One region of the Paenibacillus sp. V4I9 genome, then DNA from elsewhere that is predicted to be linked to it. Evidence: predicted binding sites of a transcription regulator. Region 1 holds the regulator's gene; the other holds the start of a gene.
What was found. Region 1 encodes NrdR, which represses ribonucleotide reductase genes. Its sites were predicted from a motif close to AACACNATATATNGTGTT; they were not measured.

Region 1 (8,938 bases):
CGAAACGATTTAAACAGCTTCATAGAGATTTAGCGATCGTCAAGACACAATCCTTAACGGATGTGCTGCGGCATTTAGAGCAGAACGGGATAGTTCTACGTCAAGTAACTCCAACTGTACCCATCATGGTAGAGTATTCATTAACGGAAAAAGGAATTGATTTTCAGACCGCTCTCAAAGAAATGGATAAATGGGCCAAGAGATGGGAAAGCAAATAACCATTAACGTAATTTCGATACAATTGAAGTGAAAGGTGTGATAGATTGAACGTCCTTCTTTTCGGAGCTACGGGCATGGTCGGACAGAGCGTGCTGCGCGAATGCCTCCTCGATCCTCAAATTCAAAGTGTGCTAACTGTAGGTAGAAACACCACCGGTCAGAATCATCCCAAATTGCACGAACAGGTACATGCTAATCTTCTGGATCTAACTGACATTGAGCATAAACTATCGGGCTTCGATGCTTGTTTTTTCTGCCTTGGTGTCTCTTCCGCGGGTATGACCGAAGACCGCTATCGGGCTATAACCTATGATATTACGATGCATGTTGCCCAGACATTAGTGAGATTGAACCCAAACATGTCGTTCTTCTATGTAACAGGAATGGGAACCGATAGTACGGAAAAGGGTCGCAGTATGTGGGCGCGAGTTAAGGGAAAAACGGAGAATGATTTGCTTAAACTGCCTTTTAAGGCAGCTTACATGTTCCGTCCAGGAGGTATTCTTCCATTGCACGGCGTCAAGTCCAAGACTAAACTGTACCAGAGCATTTACACCATATCGAAACCTCTCTACCCTTTGTTAGAAAAATGGTTCCCGAATTCGATTACGACTTCAGAAAAGATCGGACGCGCAATGATAAAAATTGCCAAGCAAGGTTTTCCAAAATCAATCATCGAGAGCAGTGATATCAATCTCATTTGAGAAGAATTCGGGGAGACAATTATGGTTACTGCTGATGAAATTAGAAGCATCGCGTTGTCATTTCCGGAGACGGAAGAACATGACCATTGGGACAAACCTTCCTTTCATGTACGCAGCAAAATTTTTGCGGTCATCCAACCGGATGGTGTATCACTCGTAATTAAAACGACCAAAGAGGATCGAGTTGCTTACACCACGATGGATCCTGATGTTTATCAGATGCCGGAAAGCTTCCAAAACTTAGCGTTCATGATTGTTCGAATGGATCGTATCCAGCGAGATGAATGTCGTAATATGTTTATGCTTGCCTGGAGCCTTGTAGCTCCTAAGAAGGTCTTTAAAGCTTTTAATGAAACTTTGGGTTTTAAATAGCAATAAAATAAAGATTGCCCCTATCCGGTCTTTCACGACCAGGTGGTTGGCAATCTTTTTTCATGTTCATATATCGAATGAAATATTGACAATAAAATTAAGGAGTGTTATAAAAGTAAGGAATGGCACTCAGCAACTGAGAGTGCTAATAATCATCTCTGACTAATTTCTACATATTTGAAAGGAGATCTCCCATTGGAAAAGAAACAGTTTCAAGCTGAATCCAAGCGCTTATTGGAAATGATGATCAATTCGATTTATACGCAAAGAGAGATATTTCTAAGAGAGCTTATCTCCAATGCCAGCGATGCTATCGACAAAATTTACTACAAAGCTTTAACCGATGATACGTTGGTTTTTGACAAAGATAGTTATTTTATTAAAGTGATTGCCGACAAAACGAATCGCACACTCACACTGCGTGATACTGGTATTGGTATGACGAAGGAAGATTTGGAGAATAACCTGGGGATCATTGCGAAGAGCGGATCTTTGGCCTTTAAAAAAGAAAATGAAGCAAAAGACGGCCACAATATCATCGGCCAGTTCGGTGTTGGCTTCTATTCAGCGTTCATGGTTGCAGATGTTGTTACGGTAATTAGTAGAGCTTTAGGCAGTGATGTTGCTTACAAGTGGGAGTCCACTGGCGCTGACGGCTACACGATCGAAACGGCGGAGAAAGATGCAGTGGGCACGGAAATCATCCTGAAAATTAAGGATAATACGGAAGATGAGAACTTCGACGAGTTTTTAGACGAGTATCGTTTAAAAGCGATCATCAAAAAGTACTCCGATTTCATCCGTTACCCTATTAAAATGGACATTACCGGGAAAAGGCTGAAAGAAGGCAGCGAAAGCGACTTCGAGGATTACCAAGAAGAGCAGCATGTCAACAGCATGGTTCCAATTTGGAGAAAAAACAAAAGTGAACTGACTCCGGAAGATTACGAGAAGTTCTATCACGAGAAACATTACGGCTTCGACAAGCCGCTCAAACATATTCACGTCAGCGCAGATGGAGCTGTAGTCTATCAAGCTATCCTCTTTGTCCCGGAAAATATACCTTTTGACTATTATTCCAAAGAGTATGAAAAAGGCTTGGAACTCTATGCTAATGGCGTATTGATCATGAACAAATGTGCGGACCTGCTTCCTGACTATTTCAGCTTCGTTAAAGGAATGGTTGATTCAGAAAGCCTATCGCTCAATATTTCCAGAGAAATGCTGCAGCATGACCGTCAATTGAAGCTGATTGCCAAAAACATTTCGAGCAAGATCAAAGGCCAGCTGCAAAGCCTGCTGAAGGACGAAAGAGAGAAATATGAGCAATTCTACAAATCCTTCGGCCGACAGCTCAAATTCGGTGTCTACAGCGATTACGGAAGCCATAAGGACCTCTTGCAGGATCTATTGATGTTCCATTCCTCCAAGGAGAAAAAGCTGGTTACGCTGGACGAATATGTGGCAAGAATGCCGGAAGATCAGAAGTACATTTACTACGCTTCTGGAGAATCGATGGAAAGAATCGATAAGCTTCCACAAACAGAGTTAGTCACTGATAAAGGCTATGAGATTTTGTATTTCACTGATGATATCGATGAGTTCGCGATCAAAATGATCATGACCTACAAAGAAAAAGAGTTTAAATCCGTTTCAAGCGGTGATCTTGGTATTGAAGTGGATGACAACCAAACGGAAACCGAGGCTGACAAAAATGACAACAAAGAGCTTTTCGATTATATGAAAGACCTGTTGTCGGGTAAGGTTACAAACGTAAAAGCATCCAAGCGTCTTAAAAAGCATCCTGTGTGCTTATCAACGGACGGCGATGTGACGATCGAAATGGAAAAAATCTTAAATGCGATGCCGAATAATCCTAACGTGAAGGCTGAAAAGGTACTGGAAATCAACATCAATCACGAAGTATTCGCATCCTTAAAAGACGCTTTTGACAAAGACAAAGAAAAGCTGAATCTTTATACGGCCCTGCTGTACAATCAAGCGCTCTTAATCGAAGGATTGCCCCTACAAGATCCGGTTGAATTTACGAACGATATCTGCAAAATCATGGTTTAATACGATTAAAGCACTACAACCATTATGTTGTAGTGCTTTTTTTTATACAATCAGCCACTTTTATAGTCGGGAAAGGTTTCCTTTACCTCATATTGTTTCTTCGAGTCCGAGTTTGCATACACATAAGCCAATAAGCGATCTTGATCAATTCCGAGAGAGCTAGCAACTTTTACGATATCTAATTCATAAGAAATGCTTGGAATTTGATTGGACTTGACGGACATATGCTTCAACCATCCTTCGAATAATGTAATTAATGGAAACTCAATCCGTAAATATGATATAGTTTTCTTACAAACATAAATCGGTACGATAAAGGCAAAACCACTGAAAGGTGGTGACGCAAAGCTAAAGGGACTAAAATGGCATTCTATGAATGTCCAAAATGTCAGCCAGCTACCGCCTCCGTCCGATTCATGTAGTAAGACTAGGAGGGAACAAAGATGATGGAAAAAATTACGATGGATGGTAAAATGAGTTTGGATGTACAGCAATTGATTGATAACTTGCATCTTCCAGAAAGTGATCTTTTGGACATGTTCTCCTTTAAGTTTGATAACAACGTTTTAACCCAAGATGAAGCTATTCGGTTTATTCATTTTCTCAGAAGTGAACTGGACAAACGCACTCAATAAAGGAATTATGCACGAAAGCATACAAAAATACAGTCGGTTGATGTCTAAAGATTTATTTTTTTCAAATAAATTTTAATCGCATGATTGTTGATTTCATGGGAAAAAATGAGAAAAGACAACGGGAATCCCGATGTCTTTTTCTTATTTTTTGTCATATTTAGAGATGAAATTATTAATTTTAGCATTATTTATCCCGGAGCAGTCCGGTGTCATGCTTTCCCAATATTTGTGTTAGCTCCTTCAGGAACATATTAATGTCCTTAAACTGACGGTATACGGAGGCGAAGCGAATGTACGCCACTTCATCGACGGGGTACAGCTGTTCCATGACGATTTCGCCAATGCTTAAACTATCCACTTCAGCATGAGCCGTGGTGCGAAGCTGCATTTCCACTTCAGATACCATCATCTCAAGCCTCTCCATCGATACCGGCCGCTTCTCACATGCTCGAATCAAGCCTCTTAATATTTTCTCTCGACTAAATTCTTCCCTACTTCCATCTTTCTTAATCACGATTAACGGAGTTTCTTCCACCATCTCAAATGTGGTGAATCTTCTCGCGCATTTCTCACATTCTCGACGACGACGAATCGATTTGTTTTCATTGGCTGAACGTGAATCAAGAACTTTCGTACCGGAATAGTCACAGAACGGACACTTCATTCGCTATCTCTCCTTTCTCTTCTTTCTCTTCTTTGATCTATTACCATATGTTACATGTCATGAACTTAGGAGATATGCACACAATACTATTACCAAACGACAAGGAGGTGAACAGACATGGGCGCAGGACAAAACCGTAACAGCAATACTTTAGTTGTTCCTCAAGCTAACGCAGCCTTGGATCAGTTAAAATACGAAGTAGCTCAAGAGCTAGGTATCTCCATCCCACAAGATGGTTATATGGGTAATATGGCTACTCGTGATGCTGGTGCCATTGGTGGTAACATCACTCGTCGCTTAGTACAAATCGCTGAGCAATCCTTGGCTGGTCAATTCAAGTAATCTTGAATCCTAGCTACTGAAGCTCAAAAACAGGAAGTATTGGACTCTAAGCCCCCAAAAGGAGCTAGTCCAATGCTTCTTTGTTTATGGAGAGAAGAAAACCTAATCTTTCTTTCCCCATTGCTGAGAATATAGCTTCGTGTATTTCTCATAATAATAGAGCACCCGCTGTACATAATGACGTGTTTCTCCGAATGGAATTTGATTAATATGCTCTTGCGAACCATCCCAAACGTCATTTTGCTTCCATTTATTCACATTCCCTTGACCTGCATTATAAGCTGCAATCGCATAAATTAAATTACCATTATAATGCTTCTTTAGCCAGCTCAAATACCAAGAACCAAGATTAATATTTACGTCCACTTTTAATAATTCGTCCTGCACATGAGGCCCTAAATTCGTGGATTCTACAATCCACTCTGCCGTGTCAGGCATAAGCTGCATAAGACCTAATGCGCCTTTGCTTGACTCCAAATGATATTTGTAATTCGTCTCCACCCTAATAATCGCAGCAATTAAAAATGGATCTATATTGTGTTTCGCCGCGCTCTGCCTAATTTCCTGCTCAAAGTAGATTGGGTACAGCTTTCTTCCGATAAAATCGCTATTCATAAAGAGAACTAGAACAAAACAAACAAGAAGCAGGGCAAAAACTCGTTTTTTACGTAAAAAGGTCATGAAAGCCCCTTCCCTAGCCAAAACTGCTCCACTTCAGCGTTAGTTTCTTCCCATGTACCGCTGTTGTCAATGACAACATCTGCGAAATTACGTTTCTCCTCAATGGACATCTGAGCATCTATGCGATTATTCGCCGCACTTTCCGTCAGTCCATCTCGTTGCATAAGCCGCTTCAACTGTACCGCACGTGGCACATATACAACCATAACTTCTTGAAACATGAAGGATAAATTAGATTCGATTAATAAAGGGACATCGACCACAACAAGCTTGCCCGGAAATTGCCTTTCAAAGGCTTCCATCTGTTCACGCATTTGTGCACGAATTGGCGGATGCAGAATACTTTCCAGCTGCTTGCGTGCCTCGGTATTACCAAAAATGATCTCGCCAAGCTTCTTGCGATGAAGCGAGCCGTCTGCCTGAAGAACAGCTTGTCCAAATTGTGCAGCAACCTGTTCAAGAACAGGGCTGCCGGGCTCGACGACATCGCGTGCTATGGTGTCCGCATCTACTAATAGGGCGCCGCGGCTAACCAGCATGGCGCTAACCGTGCTTTTGCCGCAGGCGATTCCTCCTGTTAACCCGATATTCATGGGCATATCTCTCCTAATCGTTTTCCACTTGGAAAACTTTCTCATATCCCAAGGATTACGAAATGAATGTCTTCCTAGTACAAGGGCGTGCTATAACATTTTCAAAAGACCCATGATAATGAGTACACATCCCGGAAGTACAGACAGTTTCTTCATCCAATTCATCTCCGCATACCGTAAACCAAACCGCAAACCTAATGCAATAAATGAACCACTTGAAATCGAAATGACGGAAGCCGTTAACAGTGGAACGAAACCAATTAATGCTGCGCCAATGCCTGCACCGAACGCATCTAAAGATAGCGCCAAACCAAGCAATGTAGCCTCTGAAGCTGAAATATTACCCGATTTGTCAACGTCAGCAATGGATGGTGTTCGCAAAATTTGAATAACCAGTCCGAAGCGTTTCAGCTCGATATTCAGTATTTCCTTCGTTCGCTGCAAAGTATCAAACGTGAGAATCTCTCCAGAACCCGGATGCCCGCCCTCTGGGGAGGGAAGGACACTGCTCACCGATGCTTGATCTAATGAGGAGACGCCTGGCTCCTGATGATCCTGAGACTTCTGTTGTCTCGTTTGTGCCAGTGCCCAGATGCCAATCCCAATCAAGATGAGAGCACCGATACGCTTAGCTACCAAGGGAGACATGAAGGAAGACATCAGTACACCGATCTGCATCGAGCTGTAGATAATGATACCAGACCAAAGCGATATAATCCCAATGGATAGGAGCGGAATTCGTATTTTACGTAATCCATACATCACACCGACGCCGAAGCCATCCAAAGAAACTGCGAAAGCAAGAATAAGCAGTGAAACTACAGGAAGCATAATACCCCTCCTAAGAGTTTTACCTAGAAACTAGCTTATAAGCCGTTTATCTAGGCTAAGTACTCCATATCATATGGGAAGGGGTGGCTTCACGTGCCTATTTCTCTGACTTCTTTCGGATTCTAGTCTGCTTTAACGGTTGACAGGTTGGGCAAATATGCGTTCCTCTGCCGCCAACGACGGTTTTGTAGATCTCGCTCCCGCATGTTTTACAGGGCTCGGACTGTCTGCCATAAATGTTCAGTTGATGCTGGAACAAGCCAATTTCGCCTTGTCCATTCACATACGATTTGATGGAGGATCCTCCAACTTCAACCGATTCACTAAGTGTACGAATGATGGCTGAGTGAAGGAGTACGAGCTCCTTCTTGCTTAGCGAGGAGGCTTCACGCTCTGGATGGATGCCAGCCAAGAAAAGGGACTCGTCTACATAAATATTCCCAATACCCACGATATATTCTTGATTCAACAGCAGTGGTTTTATCTTCGTCGAACGATGAGCGATCCGGTCTTGAAAAGCCTCGAAGGTGAAGGCTTCATCTAGCGGTTCAAGTCCGAGCTTATGCAGCGGAGGCTGCGTAAGCTCTTCGCCCTTAGGGAACAGATGCATCGTTCCAAATTGTCTAACGTCCTTATAGCGGAGCTCGCTGCCGTCGGTGAAGCGGAACAACACATGGGTGTGCAGCTCCAACGGATCTTCACCGTCATACAGACCGTACCGTCCTTCCATCCGCAGATGCGAAACCATGACGTAATCGGTAAATATGAAGCGCAGAAATTTCCCTCTGCGTTCTATCGTCTCAACCGTTTGACCTTGCAGCAGAACCTCAAACATATGAATATCGTCCGGCTTTTGGATGATGCGAGGCAGTCTGACCTGAACATGCTCAATCGTTTTACCGGTGATTAAATTGTTCAGCGTACGTCTGACCGTTTCGACTTCAGGTAGTTCAGGCACTGATGTTCACCTCTTTTGTGTGTTGTTGATTGTCCGAGCGGGAGATGGAGAGGCCGATAGTGCCAGATTGGCTCGCTTAGCGGCTACATCCACCGGGTTGACCGATTTTAGGTGCTGAGAGGACCGAAATGTTCCTCTCAGCAACCCGCAGCCTCGCCGATGGCGCTGAGAGCGCAGATTTGGACCGCTCAGCGGTAAAATCCAACGGGTTCACCGATTTCAGTATGCTGAGAGGACCGAAATGTTCCTCTCAGCAACCCGCAGCCTCGCCGATGGCGCTGAGAGCGCAGATTTGGACCGCTTAGCGGTAAAATCCAACGGGTTCACCGATTCTCGGTGCTGAGAGTTTCCGTTAACGCTGTTATTCAACGTTATCATACCTAATCTAGCAAAAATATAGGAATTAGCGCTGAAAAACATGTTTAATCTTAATCGGGGGCCACAGTTTTAAGTACAAGTGCATTACTTACTTAGCATCGTACCATGTAAGGCCGAAGTCAACATCTGCGCTCAGCGGGACATCCAGCTGAAGGGCTGCAGCCATGACTTCCGGTACGACGCGGCGCATGGTCTCAAGTTCCTCTTCTGGGACTTCAAAGACGAGCTCATCGTGTACTTGAAGCAGCATGCGGCTTTTAAGTCCATCTTGTTTCAAACGGTCAGCCATCTGGACCATGGCTAGTTTAATGATATCTGCAGCCGTACCCTGTATTGGCGTATTCATGGCTGTTCGTTCAGCAAAAGAACGCAGATTAAAGTTCGATGCCGTGATTTCGGGAAGATAGCGGCGGCGCTGCAGCAAGGTCGTGACATAACCGTCCCTGCGAGCATCCTTCACGATCTCATCCATATATTTGCGAACC
Region 2 (8,938 bases), 530 kb from region 1:
AGCATTGGCTTCAGGTCCAGCGAAAGCTTAAATTCGTCCTTGGTCGGATCGTAATAATTGTAATCGTCCAAATACGGCGAATACGTATTAACATAGACGGTATCCGTCTCCGTATCAAAATGCAGAAGCTTCAAATATCCACTTCCACCGTTCGGAATGCCCTGGTAATCGTTAAGAATCTGGTACACTTTGCGATCCGGCTGTCCGTCCTTGTTATCGTCAAGCTGGTCGGTACGCAGCGCACTTCCGGTGAAATGACCGCTCATGACCATCCATACGTTAGGATTCGGCACTACCACCTTCTGGTAAATCTGGTTGCCGGTTGCGGATCTCGCTGCGTTATTTTGCAAATATTCATGAACCACAATGACCGCTTTACGGTCCGGATACTGCTCCAGAACGTTGTTCATCCATCCCATATCCTCATCATTAAAGCCCCAGCCCATATAGACGAAAATAAAATCGTTGCCACTCGCCGAGATTAGATCATAGTGACCTTTGTTATCTTTGTACGACTCTCCGTAGTAAGGCTTATCCTTAAAGCGATTCTCTCCGAAATACTTCGAGAATTCCGAGTAATCCGGTACTGACGTCGCTCCTCCGTCGAATACGTCATGGTTGCCCGCGACTACGCCCCAAGGAATTTGCGCATCTTCCACCACCTTCATGAACTTATCCACACGTTCCCACTGTCCTTTGATACCTGCGGAGTTTACAATGTCCCCCACTTGCATCGCATATTGAATATTCATCAATTCTTTGGCATCGCGCAGGAAATTGACTTGGGACTCAAAATACTCCGGCTGAATTTCCGCGTATATTTGTGTGTCCGGTATTGAGGCAATGGTAAAATCGTACTGCTCACGGCGCGGAATCTCGTCCTGAATCAGGACTTGGACTTTACCGCTTCTTGCATAATTGCCGCCGTCCACCACCGCAGAGAGGGTAAAATCTACCTCCGAATCCGCCACCGTGGACGCCAGAGAGTCCCATTTCACGGTAATATGATTCCACGCGTACAAACTTATTTTACGGCCCTTGAGCGAATGCCCTTCCCAGCTAAGCTCGAGACGGTCGCCGGCGTCTGTTTCCGCCCCCACCTCTACTTCAAAGCGCTGATAAGGAAACTGTTCAGTCGAGTCCGTAGTAACGTAACGGTCATCGGAGGCTCCGGCCGCTGTTTGTTCTTCGGTGGTCAGCTGCGTTTCTCCCGGACTCGTCAAGGTCAGAGGGGGCTCCACATCAGCCGCATGCTTATAAGCAATCACTCCCGCATCCGCGGCGGTGATCGTTTGCCCTTTAAAGAACTTCACGTTCAGCGGGTCGCCGGTCGGATCGGAAACCGATACCTGCAGGCTCACGTTCGTGTCCGTATCCTGTGCACCGTCCGCCGGCGCCGCTAGGAGCGGCTTACCCGGAAGCTCTGCAGGAGTTATGAACTTGATCGTTTTCTCCGTCGATTTGCCCCCGGCGTCTACAGCCTTAAGTACAAGATTATGCTCCCCCGGAGTGAGAGCCGCAGAGGAGGTGGAATACGGAACCTCAATGAGCTTGCCATCCAGTTTCACCTCGAAGGATTTGACAGAGGAAGCCGCATCCGATGCGGAAGCTTGTATATCAAAAGCCCCTTTGTAAGTACTGCCTTCCGTAATATTCGCAGTTACAACCGGACCCTGATTGTCTACCATCACGCTCGCTGTGTCCTTGCTGCCGTCAGGCAGCGACACTTCGACCCAATGAGGTCCGTCAATGGCTGCTGCGGTATTCCATCGGTAAGAGATCCCGTCCCAATAACGCGCGGGAATCGTGAAATTGAAGTACACTACCGGAAGGAAGCGTCCGTTATCTCCCATGTCGAGTATGGTTGCCGGATTCGCATATTTCGGGTCGCGGATGACCGTACCGTCCGCCAAAACAAGCCGGACATTGCGGATATTGAAATCATCCAGGCCGGGCTCCGGCTGGTTCTCATAATAAGGCCGGGTTGCTGAACCCGCACGCAGGGCAATCGGATTCGCTTGACCGTACTTGAACAAATCGGGCCTTACCGGTACTACCATAGTTTTGTAGTCCTGAGTGCTGAACGGAATCAAGTGGAGCGTCTCAGTGCCCATGGTGGTCACGTTCTGCCCTTTGTCTATGTCGTCCGCTTCAAATACGAAATAGGCCGTTTTCTCGAGAGCATGTTCCGTCGGACTGACCGGCTGGCCGTCGATCGACAGCGACATGGACCCTTCGGTGGCAGACGAACCGATCAGAACCCGCTCACCTGACAGAATATCGCTTTCACGAACGTTCAGCGCAGGGCTTATCTCATTCCCTGCCAGGCTAAGCGTTCTCGGAGCCGGAGACGTTTCGTTGAAGGTATCGGATGCTTGGAAATAGTAGTCGAGCGTCGGGCTCCCGAACCATTCCATCATCTCCAATGAATAGCGGAAGCGTCCGTCGGCGCCGCGCGGCAAGGTTACCATTTTATAATTCGTTGTCTTGTTGGATTTATAGTATAGATTAACGGACGCAAGCAGACGATCATCTGCCGCTTCGGCCATCAGCTCAATCGGCTTGATCAGGTCAATGCCGGAGAGATCCGTAAGATCATTTACCGACGGCGGAACAGGGTCGTTCACAGTGCGGATAGGCTCCGCGGGTACGTTAGCCGAGTTGAAGGTTCCCGGGGAGGCCGGCACCGTCTTGGAGCTGAGTTTCTTCATATCGAGACTGCCGTCGTCCATAACACCGTACTCGACACTCAGATCCGCCGCCGTATCGATCACGCCCGGATTATAGCTGGCGCGTACAATGTCTGTTCCCGTATTAGTCGCCACCACGATGGTTCTTTCCCTCAGATTGTTAAGACCCCCGGGAATCCGGACTATGTCATTATTTTCAACGAGCGAGGTATGAAAATGCTGATTAAAGTCAGCCACCGTCTTGGGCTCCCCTGATGGCGTAACTGCCCAGAAAACCATTGTCTGCTTAGGCTTGATGATAATCTGTTCATCGGTGTAAGGCCGCCAAAACAAATCATTGCCGGGCTCTCCCGGGTACCTGTATAAAATAGAGTAGTCCTTGAAGTCAATCGACTGGTCACTGTTGTTATAAACCTCTAGGTACTCGAAGGGATCCTCTCCCAGCGCATCGTCTCCACCCGAGTCGGGGACAATTTCAGTAATAAGCATGCGGGGAAGTCCGGCTGCCGCTTCGATGGCGTCTGCGCTTTCTGCAGCTGCACGGCTGCTAAGAGGCAGCAGAGCGCCGGCGACAAGCTGTGTGACCATTAGGTAGGTGAAGCAGCGGGTTAACAGTTTCTTTTTCACTTGTTAGTCATCTCCTTGTTTTCAATTTACACAATGATTTCGAAGTACAGGAAATAGCTCCATTCGTGTATTTAATTAATAAATCTATTAGATTTATTAATTACCGATAAATATTATTCGCTATCAATGCCACGTTTCCTCTTTGTTTTTATAAAGGTTTTTTTGAGATATGGAGATGGGCTATAATTTAGGGGTGTAAGCAGAGCCGCAGCATACTTTGATAGCGGAGAAATTTTATCCACCAGTTCATTGAAGATGGAGCCCATTAGCAGAAAAATAATATTGGCCTGACTCTTTATAGCAAGTTCTAGTTCTTCTTCTTTTTGTACGGTGGTAATGGTTTGATGCTCTACAAGATCGATGATTGGATACATATAAACTCCCCTTTCAAACAGATAAATAAAAACCCTGACCCCAATGAACATACCCCTCCAGTGCTAAATAAGGGGTAAGCTTCGTTTAGCCCTTAACCCAAAATCACATGCCTTCTAGTCAACAAAGGACCTGACGATAACCGTCAGGTCCTTCTTTATGTTCAATCCCCAAAAAGGAAATCATCATCCGTCAACGCTTCAACGTGAATCGTGCGGACATAACCATTCCCTTTTTTCGAGAAAAAGTCATGCTGCTTCGTCTTCGTGCTCAGACCGTTAAGAACAATCGGATTAATATCCTCTTCTTCGAAAATGGGGTCTACGCCAAGGTTCATGAACGCTTTATTCGCATTGTAGCGTAAGAAAGCTTTCACTTCTTCGGCCAAGCCCAAAGTCCCATAGAGACTTTCTGTATAGCTTTCCTCATTGGCATGAAGCTCCTTCAGCAAGGCACACAATGTTGCGTATGCCTCATCCTGCTCAGCAGGGCTTAACTCCGCATAAACCTCTTGTGCCAATACACCGATATACAGACCATGAATACTCTCATCGCGTAAAATCAAATCGATAATTTCGCCACTGCTCGTCATTTTACCCTGTCCGGCCAAGTAAAGCGGATAATAGAAGCCGCTATAGAACAAGTAGCTCTCCAGCAAGACAGATGCTGCCATAGCCAAATACAGCTCTTTAGGCGTTCCAATGTTTTCGTAGAAATGCGAAATCTTGTTTGCCTTGAACTGCAAGTAAGGATTTCGTTCCACCCAAAGGAACAGCTCATTGATTTCTTCCGTTGTAGACAACGTAGTGAAAATACTGCTGTAGGACTTCGCATGTATTTGTTCCATCATACCCATGAAGCTTAGAACCGCTTTACGCTGGAGCCCATCGACATGCTCAAGAATCTTCGGCATGCCGACGCCGCCTTGCATGGTATCGAGCAGCGTAAGGCCTCCGAGGACTTTCATGTAAAGCTCACGTTCTGCACCGCTTAACGTGATCCATGACATTTTATCATCAGATAATGGGATTTCCTCATCTGTCCAGAACTGCATAATATTTTGATTCCAGAAAGTGATCGTAAAATCATCATCGGGACGATTCCAGTTCACAGCTTTCCTGGCATTATTTAGGGTAGTGGCCGTACTCATTTATATTCAATCCCCTTCCAAATTACACCGAGCAGCTGACGCATTCCTCAACGGATAGCTGATTCGTTCGCGTGTAGTAGAGCGATTTAAGTCCTTTGTGTGCTGCATAGAGGTATAGTTTAGCAAGTTGCCTCGTCGAAACATCACTATTTACATGTAAAATGGTTGAAATCCCTTGATCCACATGTGTTTGAATTTCAGCAATAAGATCAAGAATCTTAAACTGATCCATTTGATAAGCAGATTTATAGTAAAAGAAATTATCGCGTGCCATGAAAGGCATCGGATAGTACGTTGTTGAGTTCGCGTAAGTTCGAGTTTCGATCGGTTCAACAATCGGCATGACACTCGAAGTTGCATTTTGAATATAAGAAATACTTTGTGTTGGAGCAACGGCCAATCGGTAAGCATGATAAAGACCATTGGTTTTTACATCTTCTTTTAACTTGGCCCAGTCGCTCGGTGATGGAATCGGCATTCCCTCAAACAAGGACTTCACTTTATCCGTAAGCGGACGATAATCAGTCTCCGTGTACCGGTTGAAATAGGCACCATTCGCATATTCGGATTGCTCAAAACCTTCAAAGGTTTGCCCCGACGATTTGGCAATTTCCATACTTTGCTCAATCGAATAATAGTTCATAGCCATGAAGAACGTGCGGACGAAATCTTTGGCTTCATCACTCTCATAGCTAATTTTGTTCTTAGACAGGTAGCCATGCAGATTCATAACACCAAGACCAACGGAGTGCAGCTCACGGTTTGCTTTGGCAACCCCCGGCGCATTGCTGATCGTCGTCATATCACTAACAGAAGTCAATGCAATCATGCCCTCGTGAACGGTTTCGCGCAGTTTCTTACGATCCATTACGTTTGCAATGTTCATGGAAGCTAGGTTACAGCTGATATCTCTAAGAATAAGGTCATCTTGGCCGTAATCGTTGATTTCCGAAGTTTCTTGCAGTTGGAAAATCTCTGTACAGAGATTAGACATTTTAATCGTACCGATACCTTTCAAGGCATGATCCTTGTTGGCATTCGTACGGTTCATCATATATGGATAACCGGATTCCAGTTGGGTAGTCGCAATTTTAACTAGCATGTCACGCGCACTCATGACAACCTTCTTCTTCACTTTCGGATTGGCCAGCAGTTCATCGTACATCTCATCAAGATCGATATCGTCCAAATGCTTACCATAGGCTTGCAGTACCGTGTAAGGAGCAAATACATGCAGCGGCTTGTTCTCTTCAGCCAACTTGTAAAACTTGTTCGGTACAATGAGACCGATGGAAAGTGTCTTCAGACGAGATTTCTCATCCGCATTAATTTTCTTACTATCTAGGAACTCCATAACGTCCCAGCCGAAAATGTTGTAGTACGCAGCTCCTGAACCCTTGCGCTGACCCATTTGATCTGCATAGGAGAACGCATCCTCCATAAGCTTAAGTACCGGCATAATTCCTTTTGCGGCACGTTCCACACCTTTGATGGATTCACCGCGTCCACGAAGCTTGGACAAGTTAACGGCTACGCCACCGCCAATTTTGGAAAGCTGCATGCAGGTAGCTAGCACGTAGTTAATAGAATTAAGAGAATCGTCCATCTCCAGCAGGAAGCAGGATACCATTTCGCCTCGGCGGCTCTTACCTGCATTAAGGAACGTCGGTGTCGCTGGTTGCAAGCGTTGTTCCATCATCGAAACAGCAAGAACACGTGCAGTTTCTACGTTCCCACGACCCAAATACAAAGCAACAATAGCAACGCGATCTGGGAAATGTTCCAGGTATAAGGACTTGTCATCACTGCGTAAAGCGTAATCCGTATAAAATTTCGAAGCTGCCATGTAGGAGGCGAACTCGAATTGATTATCGTGGGCCACTTGATAAACATCGTTAACTTCATCTTGCGTATATTTCTCATAAACGTTCTCGTAATAGTTATGATCGATCATATAACGAACTTTAGAGGAAGTATCGGGGAAAGTGAGGCTTTTACTGTGGACTTCCGTCATAAAAACTTCAACAGCTTCTTTATCCTTCTCTAGTTGGAAAAAGCCATCCGCTCCGCGTTGCATCAATAAATTATTCAGCTCAATGTGCCGCAATTGCATGTACCCCCTGAACAAATCGTTCTACGTCATTTTTGGTGCCGGATAACTCAAATTTGGTTAACACAGGCACATCGTACTGCTGTGAGATCGTATCCGCGCTTTTGGCAAATCCGTCTCCCCAGTTGCGGTTACCACTTGCTGCTACTCCGATAAGACGAGAGGCATTGCTTTCTAGGAAAGAAGCTACCTTCGGAGGAACTTGACCAAAACCGGTTGTATAGGTAACGAGCACGAAGGGCTCGTCCATCTTCATCGCTTCCTCAATTTGAATCGCTGGCATTTTGAGCTTAGCAATAAATCGGCGAACATTTCCCGTCTTCGAATCGTAAGCAATAAGCATGGGCTTCCGTCTCCTAACACTCTCTTATTCATTATCTAGTACCGCTTATGTAAGTAACCCTATATGTAGTAAACAAATGAATCATTCCGTGCATTTTAAGATGGAATACGCATTGTTCTTTCGACAAAATATGCGAATTTCAGGACTACGAAACCTAGGAAAAAGGCGGTAATCACGCGGTTTATCACGGAATTTGATTCTATTTTTTCACAAATTCTAGCAGTTGTGTGTATCGCTTTTTTTACGATATCTAGTTGATAGATTCAAATTTATATCAATATATTGTGTTTGTCAACGAGTAAAATGGCTCATTTTGACTATTAAAATACGTAAACCTAGACAGGACGTGGCTCGGAAGGCTTTGAAAATATTTTTTCAATTTTGACTTGAAATTTTCGAATTTGTCGAAAGTTAGATTAGGGCTTTGAGCTCACTAGATATAGATCCATCTCATTCCAAATACAGGCTCATTAAGCCGTCCCAGAGTCCGTCTAAGGTCGTTAATAGCGAAGATGCCACAATCCTATTCAGAAACAAAAAAAGCTATTCACACGCACACGAGGGTGCCGTGAATAGCTTAACCTTATTTCTTAACCGTTGCGTTTTTGGAAATCACTCATGAACTCAGCGAGCGCTTTGCATGATGCATAAGGAACAGCATTATACGAAGATGCTCTCAAACCGCCTACACTGCGATGACCCTTCAACCCAACAAATCCGTTCTGCTCGGTTTCCTTGATGAACTTCTTCTCCAACTCTTCATCCTGCAACCGGAACGTGATGTTCATCGCGGAACGACTGCCCGCATCAACAGGTCCACGGTAGAAACCACCGCTTTGGTCGATTGCGCTATAAATTAGACCTGATTTCTCAAGGTTATTTTTCTGGATGACAGCTAGTCCACCTTGTTCCTGAATCCATTTCAATACTAGGTTCATCATGTAGATTGAATACACTGGTGGTGTATTGTACAGGGAATTGTTTTTGCTATGGATTTCGTAGCGAAGCATGGTTGGAATCGTTTTAGGCAGATCTTGTAATAAATCTTCCTTAACAATAACCACAGTTACACCAGAAGGACCTAGATTCTTTTGCGCTCCTGCATAGATCATGCCGAATTTCGAAACATCTACTGGACGGCTCAAGATGTCACTGGACATGTCCCCAATTAACGGCACATTCCCTGTATCCGGAAAGCTCTGGAACTGAGCGCCTTCAATCGTTTCGTTCGAAGTCAGATGCAGATAAGCGGAATCCGGATGAATATTGATTTCATTTAAGTCCGGAATTTTCATGAATTTCTGTTCTTTCGAGCTTGCTGCGATGGCAACTTCTCCGAACAAGCTTGCTTCCTGAACAGCTTTCTCCGCCCATGCACCTGTAAGCACATAGCTGCCTACCTTACCTGGCTTTAGAAAATTAAGCGGAATCATGGCGAATTGTGTGCTCGCACCACCTTGCAGAAACTGCACTTGGTACCCATCAGGGATGCTAAAAATTTGTTTCAACAATTGCTGCGTTTCATTATGAACTTGCTCGAACTCCGCGCTGCGGTGAGAAATTTCCATAATGGACATGCCGATGCCTTTAAATTCGACAAGCTCCTCTTGTGCTTTCTGCAGTACTTCGAGCGGTAATGCCGCAGG

Region 2: a site for NrdR is predicted at 7,564-7,581, ahead of nrdI (class Ib ribonucleoside-diphosphate reductase assembly flavoprotein NrdI). Genes of this name have one in related genera too.

Annotation. Positions count from the first base shown of each region.
Region 1 is NZ_JAUSZE010000001.1:5,470,988-5,479,925, forward strand. It holds gene QFZ81_RS25535 (winged helix-turn-helix transcriptional regulator) at 1-218, shown strand, start outside; gene QFZ81_RS25540 (NAD-dependent epimerase/dehydratase family protein) at 264-923, shown strand; gene QFZ81_RS25545 (MmcQ/YjbR family DNA-binding protein) at 945-1,295, shown strand; gene htpG (molecular chaperone HtpG) at 1,491-3,371, shown strand; gene QFZ81_RS25555 (hypothetical protein) at 3,422-3,595, opposite strand; cyclic di-GMP riboswitch class I at 3,679-3,775, shown strand; gene QFZ81_RS25560 (hypothetical protein) at 3,815-4,006, shown strand; gene nrdR (transcriptional regulator NrdR) at 4,191-4,670, opposite strand; gene QFZ81_RS25570 (alpha/beta-type small acid-soluble spore protein) at 4,788-5,012, shown strand; gene QFZ81_RS25575 (lytic transglycosylase domain-containing protein) at 5,115-5,693, opposite strand; gene coaE (dephospho-CoA kinase) at 5,690-6,286, opposite strand; gene QFZ81_RS25585 (MntP/YtaF family protein) at 6,377-7,117, opposite strand; gene mutM (DNA-formamidopyrimidine glycosylase) at 7,215-8,075, opposite strand; gene polA (DNA polymerase I) at 8,542-8,938, opposite strand, start outside.
Region 2 is NZ_JAUSZE010000001.1:5,997,959-6,006,896, forward strand. It holds gene QFZ81_RS27690 (FIMAH domain-containing protein) at 1-3,317, opposite strand, end outside; gene QFZ81_RS27695 (hypothetical protein) at 3,431-3,691, opposite strand; gene nrdF (class 1b ribonucleoside-diphosphate reductase subunit beta) at 3,853-4,839, opposite strand; gene nrdE (class 1b ribonucleoside-diphosphate reductase subunit alpha) at 4,862-6,946, opposite strand; gene nrdI (class Ib ribonucleoside-diphosphate reductase assembly flavoprotein NrdI) at 6,933-7,292, opposite strand; gene serC (3-phosphoserine/phosphohydroxythreonine transaminase) at 7,883-8,938, opposite strand, start outside.